Regions from separate parts of the Anaerotignum propionicum DSM 1682 genome, predicted to be linked through region 1. Evidence: riboswitches for the same ligand, from Rfam matches in the RefSeq annotation. Region 1 holds a riboswitch; the other holds the start of a gene.
What was found. A riboswitch is a leader RNA that binds a small molecule or an ion and turns the genes downstream of it on or off. The one in region 1 is predicted to bind lysine.
Positions count from the first base shown of each region.

Region 2: it holds a riboswitch for lysine, as region 1 does, so the genes downstream of both, CPRO_RS03510 (aspartate-semialdehyde dehydrogenase) here and CPRO_RS00845 (Na+/H+ antiporter NhaC family protein) in region 1, are expected to answer to the same signal.

Region 1 covers NZ_CP014223.1:188,301-192,844, reverse strand. The annotation lists gene CPRO_RS00845 (Na+/H+ antiporter NhaC family protein) at 42-1,682, opposite strand; lysine riboswitch at 1,965-2,133, opposite strand; gene CPRO_RS15880 (hypothetical protein) at 2,128-2,259, opposite strand; gene deoD (purine-nucleoside phosphorylase) at 2,359-3,078, shown strand; gene CPRO_RS00835 (class I SAM-dependent rRNA methyltransferase) at 3,158-4,360, shown strand.
Region 2 covers NZ_CP014223.1:732,154-736,697, reverse strand. The annotation lists gene hslO (Hsp33 family molecular chaperone HslO) at 1-398, opposite strand, end outside; gene CPRO_RS03525 (class I SAM-dependent DNA methyltransferase) at 391-1,158, opposite strand; gene CPRO_RS03520 (alpha/beta-type small acid-soluble spore protein) at 1,207-1,428, opposite strand; lysine riboswitch at 1,576-1,753, shown strand; gene CPRO_RS03510 (aspartate-semialdehyde dehydrogenase) at 2,121-3,119, shown strand; gene dapA (4-hydroxy-tetrahydrodipicolinate synthase) at 3,157-4,041, shown strand; gene dapB (4-hydroxy-tetrahydrodipicolinate reductase) at 4,254-4,544, shown strand, end outside.

The DNA of each region.
Region 1 (4,544 bases):
TACTCCATCTGCTTTTTAAATTTAACTATTTATAGAGCTAACTATGCCCTTTTCTCTTTTGCATCATAAATCCCTTTAAGGATAAAGATAGTAACAATCATACTTACAATGGCAATAGGAAGATTAATCATCCAATTCTGAATCATAGCAGCTAAAATATAATTCACTGCGGAAACAACCGCTACCGTGAAAGCATAGGGAAGCTGTGTAGAAACGTGATTGATATGGTCGCACTGGGCACCCGTGGAAGCCATAATGGTAGTATCAGAAATTGGTGAGCAATGGTCGCCACATACAGCACCAGCCAAGGTAGCCGCTACGGTTATGACCAATATTTCGCTTGTAGGGTCTAAAATAGGCACTACAATAGGCAAAAGAATACCAAAGGTTCCCCATGAGGTACCTGTTGCAAACGCCAAAAAAATCGCAATCAAGAATACAATGACAGGCAATAAAACTTGTAACATGCCTACGTTGTTTGCTAAAATTCCTGCAACAAATTCCTTGGCACCTAACAAGCCCGTAATGCCGCTTAATGTCCATGCAAATGTTAAAATTAAAATCGCAGGAACCATGGCCTTAAAGCCATCAGGCAGGCAAGACATAAATTCGTTAAAAGTAAGTACACGACGGGGAATATAAATTAAAAATGTAATAAGCAACGCCCCTGCAGAACCTAAAAGCAAGCCAACGGAGGCATCACATCCCGCAAATGCATTTACAAAAGTTTCTCCATCAAAAAATCCGCCGGTATAAATCATACCAACAACGCAGGAGATGATCAAAACAACAACTGGCAATACTAAATCGATTACTTTACCTTTGCCCGTTACCTCTCCATCTGAACAATCTGCATAGGGTCTCTCTGGCGTGGTATAAATATCGTCATTTAACTGGGCATTTCGCTCATGCAGACGCATAGGCCCAAAGTCGAAGTTTAAAACAGTCAATATTATCATTGTCACAATGGTAAGCAATGCATAGAAATTGTATGGAATTGCACGCATAAATAAATCCAACCCATTTACTCCACTCACAACACCTGCAACTGCCGCCGCCCAAGAGGAAATGGGTGCAATGATACAAACAGGCGCTGCCGTTGCATCAATAATATATGCCAGCTTTGCACGGGAAATTTTGTGCGTATCTGTTACGGGACGCATAACACTACCTACGGTTAAGCAGTTAAAATAATCATCAACGAAGATTAAAACGCCCAGCATAAAGGTGGATAATAAAGCACCCTTTCTGGTTTTAATTTTATTTCGTGCCCATTCACCGTATGCCGCAGAACCTCCTGCCTTGTTCATCAAGGACACCATAATGCCAAGGATAACCAAGAAAATGATAATACCCACGTTCCAGCTATCCGAAAGCTTTGAGAGCAAACCGCCATCTGTTTCATTCGTAAGAATTGTCAAATACGCCTGTTTCAAATTGAAGTTACTGTAAAACAGACCGCCGACAACAATACCTACAAACAAAGAGGAGTAAACCTCCTTTGTAATCAATGCCAAAATAATAGCTACCAATGGTGGCACTAAGGACCAAAATGTTGCATACATATGACTAATTTCCCCTGCCTCCGCCTCCCCGGCAAAAACAGTGAACGTCATTGCCATGATCAAAAGCATAAAAACAATGAGCTTGTTGAGCATGGGCTTTTTCTTTGTGTTGTACATAACCCTTCCCCTTTCCGGAATCATAAATAAATGTATTATACCCTTCGCTATGGAAACTTACTTAAGACTTGAACTTTTCAGGCAATACCCTCTTACCATCTCCGCCTGCTTTGTTTTTTCTTCTGAAAGAAATACCCCTTTATTTTCTGGAAACAAAAGTATTTCAAATTCCTTGATGCATGTCCATCCCGTAATAAATCCATATGAATCCTGCATTTCAGAACAAAAAAACAAGCCATGCGGCGCATGGCTTCAGAAGGATCCTATATTGGGATATTCCGAGTTTCCGATAGCGCTCCACATAAGTGACAGTACATTACATATTTTGCAATGCACCAGCCAAGCTCCCCTAAGGCAGAAAACCTGACTTCGGCAATGATCCCTTTCTCCCTTCTTGTAGCCTTAACGTTTTTGAAGGGATACTGATGAGCACTGCACCTCTATCTTATATAATTGTTCCGTCGGCAAAAACCGACTTTCTTTCATAAATACCATACCCCCCAGCTAAAGTCAAGCCTTTTCCACGAAAAACACCCCTTCTGGAAGTTTTTTCGTATATAAAATGTCTTTTTCTCATGGACTATTCCCTTAAAACCGAAAAAATGGTATAGTATGGTATAGAAATAGGATAAAAAGCAAAACTGTATTCTATAGAGAACAAAGGAGGTAATTTCTTATGGCAACACCACATATTTCAGCAGAAAAAGGGGAGTTTGCAAAAACCGTTTTGATGCCCGGTGATCCCTTACGCGCAAAATTTATCGCCGAAACATTTTTGCAGGACGCCGTTTTAGTCAATAATGTTAGAGGTATTCAAGGCTACACAGGAACATATAAGGGTACAAAGGTCTCCGTTATGGCCAGCGGCATGGGTATGCCCTCCATGGGAATTTACAGCTATGAGCTGTTTTCCTTCTATGACGTGGAAAATATCATCCGTATCGGCTCTGCAGGGGCTTTCAATGATAAACTTCAACTGCGAGATATTGTAGCCGGCATGGGCGCAAGCACCACCTCTAATTTTGGTGCACAGTATGAAATTGCAGGAACCCTCTGTAATCTGGCAGACTATGAGCTGTTGACAGCAGCAGTGGATTCCGCTAAGGAATTGGGTCAAGACCTGAAAGTAGGCAATATTTTGTCCTCCGATACTTTCTATGATGACCGTCCAAACAACATGGAAAATTGGACAAAAATGGGTATTCTTTGCGTAGAAATGGAGGCTGCAGCTTTATATATGAACGCAGCTAGATTGGGCAAAAGAGCATTGGCCCTTTTAACCATTTCGGATAAGCCCCTTACAGGGGAAGAAACCACCGCTGAGGAGAGACAGAACACCTTCACCCAGATGATGGAGATTGCTTTAGAAGCAGCAATTAAAATGGACAAAAAATAATCGTAATATTACTTGGGGGTATCGAAGCTTTCGGTACCCCTGCTTATTCTTTTTACCCCACACTACAGGAGGATTTTATATGGAATTACCCATTGTCACCCTTAAAAAGGGTGAAGGCCGCATGTTAAAGGCAGGCGGGCTTTGGATTTATGATAACGAAATTGCGCAAACCGATGAGGGTATTGTCAACGGTCAGTTGGTATCCATCTTGGATTTTGACGGCTACCCTTTGGGCACAGGCTTTTACAACAATCACTCTAAGATAACAATTCGGATGATGACACGAGATAAAAATACCGTAATTGATGAGGATTTTCTTCGTCGCCGTGTGGAAGCCGCTTGGGCTTACCGCAAAAAAACCGTAGACACCTCCTCCTGTCGTCTTATTTTCGGCGAGGCAGATTTTTTACCAGGTCTAATTGTTGATAAATTCTCTGATGTGTTGGTGGTACAATCTCTGGCCTTAGGCATCGACAAAATGAAGACTGATATTCTGAACTTTTTGGTTGAAACATTAGAAAAGGACGGCGTATCCATTCGTGGTATTTTCGAAAGAAGCGATGCAAAGGTTCGTCAACAGGAAGGCATGGAACGGGTAAAAGGTTTCCTAAGCCAGCCCTTTGATACAAAAGTAGAAATCATTGAGAACGGTGTAAAATACATGGTTGATGTAGAAGATGGACAAAAAACAGGCTTTTTTCTCGACCAAAAATATAATCGTGCCGCCATTCACAAGCTTTGCCAAGGCGCCGACGTTTTAGACTGCTTCACCCATACAGGTTCCTTTGCCCTAAACGCAGGCATTGCAGGAGCAAAAAGGGTTTTGGGCATTGATGCCTCTCAGCTTGCCGTAGACCAAGCTACAGAAAACGCCAAGTTGAACGGCTTGGAAAACGTGGTTCATTTTCAATGCGAAGATGTTTTTGAACTGCTTCCTCGTTTAGAAAAAGAAGGTCAGAAATTTGACGTCATTATTCTTGACCCTCCCGCTTTTACAAAATCCAGAAACTCCATCAAAAATGCAATCAAGGGCTACCGTGAGATTAATTTACGGGCAATGAAATTGGTAAAAGACGGCGGATTTTTAGCCACCTGCTCCTGCTCACATTTCATGACCCCCGAATTATTCACACAAACCATAGGACAAGCCGCAAAAAATGTGCATAAACGCTTGCGACAAGTGGAGTATCGTACCCAATCTCCCGACCATCCCATCCTTTGGGCTGCCGATGAGTCCTATTACCTAAAGTTTTATATCTTCCAGGTGTGCCAAAACCCCTGATTTTTCTCGAAACACGAGAACAGGCAATGATTATAGCCCATACCGCTGTAATCATTGCCTGTTCTTTTTTTTGAGGGGAGGTATATCTATGTCTATATTTGAAAAGCCGGTAAGGCTTGTTGGCGATTTCATATACATAGGATACCAAATCTTTTTGAAGAAACAATGGACAAAAACCGTCATT
Region 2 (4,544 bases), 540 kb from region 1:
ATGCGCCCTGCATAAGGCTCTTTTAATCCAATGTCTTTTATTACACTCATATACCCTTGGCCAATTGCTGCACTTACATCCAGCTTCCCGGGATATTTAGAAGGAACCTCTATATTAGGATGAAAAACATAGCCTTTTACTCTGCATTGACTATCTGAGGTTACAACTGCTCCTTTAAGTGGCCCTAAGCCTCTGATCTGAAGGGTAACCAAATCCTTTTCCCCTTTTAACATACTTCCCATCATTGCTGCTGCTGTCATCATTCTGCCCAGAGCTGCCGAGGCCACAGGTGAGGTATGGTGCACTTGCCTTGCATGCTGAACCATTTCTCCTGTAGTTGCCGCAAAGGCACGTATACTGCCGCCTCCTGCTGTTGCTCTAACAATATAATCACCCATTAAATTTTTCCTCCTTTAGCTGCGCCACAAAAAAATAGCGTTGGCTATCTCCTTTTGCTCGCTCAAAACTATATCCATCATACACATTTAAAAGTACAAAGCCATTTTCTTCAAGACAGCTCTCTACTTCCTCTATGCTGAAAGCCTTTTCATAATGGTACTCTTCAATACGCTCATAGGTATCCTTATTTTTCTGCTTCTTAAAAAAGCTCACATAATATTCATTGATTCCTTCCTCTTCATCAAAGGAATTCTCCCAAAAATAAGCGGCATCCTCTGTCATAGCTGCGTAGGTCTTGTCCCCCAAAGCCTCTTTAAACTTATACTCCGTATTCATATCAAAAAGAAACAACCCCTGGGGGTTCAAGTGTTTATTAATGGCAGAAAAGGCAGCTGAAAGCTCACCCTCCTCTGTTAAATAATTCAAAGAATCACAAAGGCTTAAAACGCAATCTACCTGATATGGTAACTCCAGTTCCACCATATCCTGACAAAAAAAAGGTATGGAAACCCCTTCAGAAATTGCTTTTCTTTGTGCCTCAGCCAGCATTTCCTGGGAAATATCCACCCCTATAATGGTGCATCCCGTCTTTGCCAAAGGAATCGTGATGTTCCCCGTTCCACAGCCTAAATCAATCACATTTTCTGGATTTTTACCAAGCTTCTTCCATGATTCAATAATATATTTCACCCAAGCAGGATAATCAATTTCTTCCATAAATACATCATATAAAGAGGCAAAGCCCTCATAAGCTTCCATTCTCGTTTCTCCCATACCATTATCATTCAAAATCCAACAATTTATATATTATAGCTTTTCCTCTGATGTATTGCAAGAATTTTTCCCTTTAGCCGCAGCATCTCTTTTCTTCTTTCCCATAATGCCACCTATACGACCACTTTCTCTGGCGGTAAGCCCTTTCCAGCCCACCTTCTCCACCTTTTCCATGAGCCCCAGTTCTTCTGCTATTTCATACTTCATGGCAATGTCTCGTTTTTGTTCTTCTGTCAATTCTTTCTTCTGTCCCATTTTATAAAACTCCCTTCTTTTTTTCAGTATTGCCCATTTTTTATTTTTTTTACAACCTATGTCCCTGTGAAAAAAAATATTGTCCATGAACGAAAATCATTTGACAGATTCCCTTTCTGATGGTAGACTATGGATTAAGTAAATAGTTCTAAAAGTAGAGGTGCGTTTTTCATGAGTACACGGGCGAATATCATAAGGGATAAAGGCCGTCCGCCGAAAGGGGTAAACGCCGAAGAGAGAAGATGCCTTATCTTTTTTTCTCTGGTTGTCCGGTTAATAGCCGTCCAACTGTCATTGGTATCACCAGTGGAGCGCTACGAAACTTTCTTTTTTGCATTATCATTTTTTTGTTGTATGCAAAATTTAAAAGTCGGCGCTTGCCGGCTCTTTTTGTTTTTCCGGCAAAACTTGACTTTAGAACAAATACCGCAAAAGCGAAGAATTTGGGCATAACACTTTAAAATAGTGATACTGATCAAAAGGCACTCCAATCAACCTTCATATTCCATTGCATACTGCTTTATTGCAATTGCATGGAAAATACATACCTTATCTCTAGAAGAATAAGAATTTTTGCTAACATGATTGGATGATTTGTCAAAGCTATTAGGTATTCTATTTGAAAGTTTTCGTTTCTTCGCACATACTCACATATTTTACATTATTATAATAAAGAAAGAAGGAAGTTTGAAATGAAAAAAATTAATCTAGCAGTTGTTGGCGCGACAGGAATGGTCGGTCGAACATTTTTAAAAGTTTTGGAGGAAAGACAGCTTCCCATTGAAAATTTCTATGTTATGGCCTCCAGCCGTTCCGCAGGAAAAACAATAACTTTCAATGGAAAAGATTATATTGTTGAGGAGTTAACGGAAAATTCCTTTGATAAACCCATTGACATTGCGCTGTTTTCCGCAGGTGGCAGTACCAGCGAAAAATTTGCACCCATTGCTGCGGCTCATGGTTGTATTGTAATTGATAACAGCTCTCAGTGGCGAATGGATCCGGAAGTTCCTCTTATTGTACCTGAGGTGAATGCTGAGGATATCTCTTGGCACAAAAATATAATTGCAAATCCAAACTGTTCTACCATTCAAGCAGTGGTTGCATTAAAGCCCTTAGATGAAAAATATAAAATTAAGCGTGTTGTATACTCAACCTATCAGGCAGTTAGCGGTGCAGGGCTTGCAGGTTGGATGGATCTTGAAAATGGCATAAAGGGAGAAGCACCACAGAAATTCCCCCATCCTATTGCAAACAACTGCTTACCCCATATTGATGTATTCTTAGATAATGGATATACAAAAGAAGAAATGAAAATGGTAAACGAAACCAGAAAAATGCTTCATAATGACAACCTGAAAGTAACAGCTACAACAGTACGTGTACCAGTTTTCAATTCACACAGCGAATCTATAAATGTAGAATTGGAAAATCCTTTCGATTTAGCTGAACTGATTGAAACATTAAAAAATGCTCCCGGCATCGTTATGATGAATGATTCTATGAATAATGAATATCCTTTAGCACAAAGTGCAACGGGACATGATGAAGTTTTTATCGGTCGTGTTCGTCGTGACGACAGTGTAGAAAACGGAGTAAACCTCTGGGTGGTTGCAGATAATATCCGCAAGGGTGCGGCTACAAATGCAGTTCAAATTGCAGAGGAAATTATTAAAAACATGAACGCTTAACTAATATCCTATTTAAAATTTTGGAGGTGCTTGCATTATGTCAATTTTTACAGGCGCAGGTGTTGCTTTGGTTACGCCTACATTTCCCGACGGTACTGTTAATTTCGAAAAAATGAAAGAATTAATTGAGTTCCAGCTTGCCAACGACACCGATGCCTTGATTATTTGCGGAACAACAGGTGAAGCATCCACTCTTTCCGATGAAGTACAAATTGAATGCGTACGCTACGCAGTTGAGGTTGTAAAAGGCAGAGTCCCTGTTATTGCAGGTGCAGGCAGTAACGACACAGCACACTGCATCGAATTGGCAAAAGGTTGCGAAACTGCAGGGGCTGATGCGGTTTTATTGGTAACCCCTTATTACAATAAGGCTACCCAGAAAGGTCTGATTCTCCATTATACTGCTGTTGCGGAAAGTTTATCTATCCCCATCATTCTGTATAATGTTCCCGGGCGTACAGGTTGCAATATCACTCCTAAAACAGTGTTAGAACTGTCCAAGGTAAAAAATATTGTGGCAGTAAAAGAAGCAAGCGGCAACCTGTCTCAAGTAGCTGAAATTGCAGCTCTTGTTGGTCCTGACTTTGATATTTACAGCGGTAATGATGATCAAATCCTCCCTATCCTCTCTTTAGGCGGTAAAGGTGTCATTTCTGTTTTGTCTAACATTGCTCCAAAAGAAACCCATGATATGGTTGTTAAATTCTTCGAGGGTGATCTAAAGGGTTCCATCGCATTGCAATTGGGTGCAATCGAGCTGATTTCTGCCCTGTTCTGTGAGGTAAATCCTATTCCTGTAAAAACAGCATTGGATTTAATGGGTTACGAGGTAGGCCCTTGCCGTATGCCTCTTTGTGCTATGGAAGACAAAAATCTGGAAACATTAAAAAAAGCAATGAAAAACTACGGTTTGATTTCATAATGACGTTTGCGGCAAAGATATCTCTTTGCCGCATTTTAACAGATTTCCTTGTGCATAAGATGCTGACAAGACGTAGGTTTGGAAATTGTTATATTACAATGGACGCTGACATTAGTCAGTGAAAAAGACAAGCTTTAGAATGATTCATTTCCTTAATAAAAGGATATCATTCAAAAAGCAGGATAAGGTTTGATTTTAAAGGAGTGTACTATATGATTAATATTATCATGCATGGCTGTGGTGGTAAAATGGGACAGGTTGTGGCAGAAATCGTAGCAAATGATGCCAACTGCCAAATTGTTGCAGGTATTGACCCCAGAGTGCCTGAGGCTGATTTTCCTGTTTTCCCAACGCCTGCTGACTGTAATATTGAAGCCGACGTAATCATTGACTTTTCTACAGCAGTGGCTGTACCAGCACTACTGGAGTTTGCAAAAGCAAAAAAAATACCTGTTGTCGCCTGCACCACTGCTCTCAGTGACGAAACTATGGAATTGCTAAAG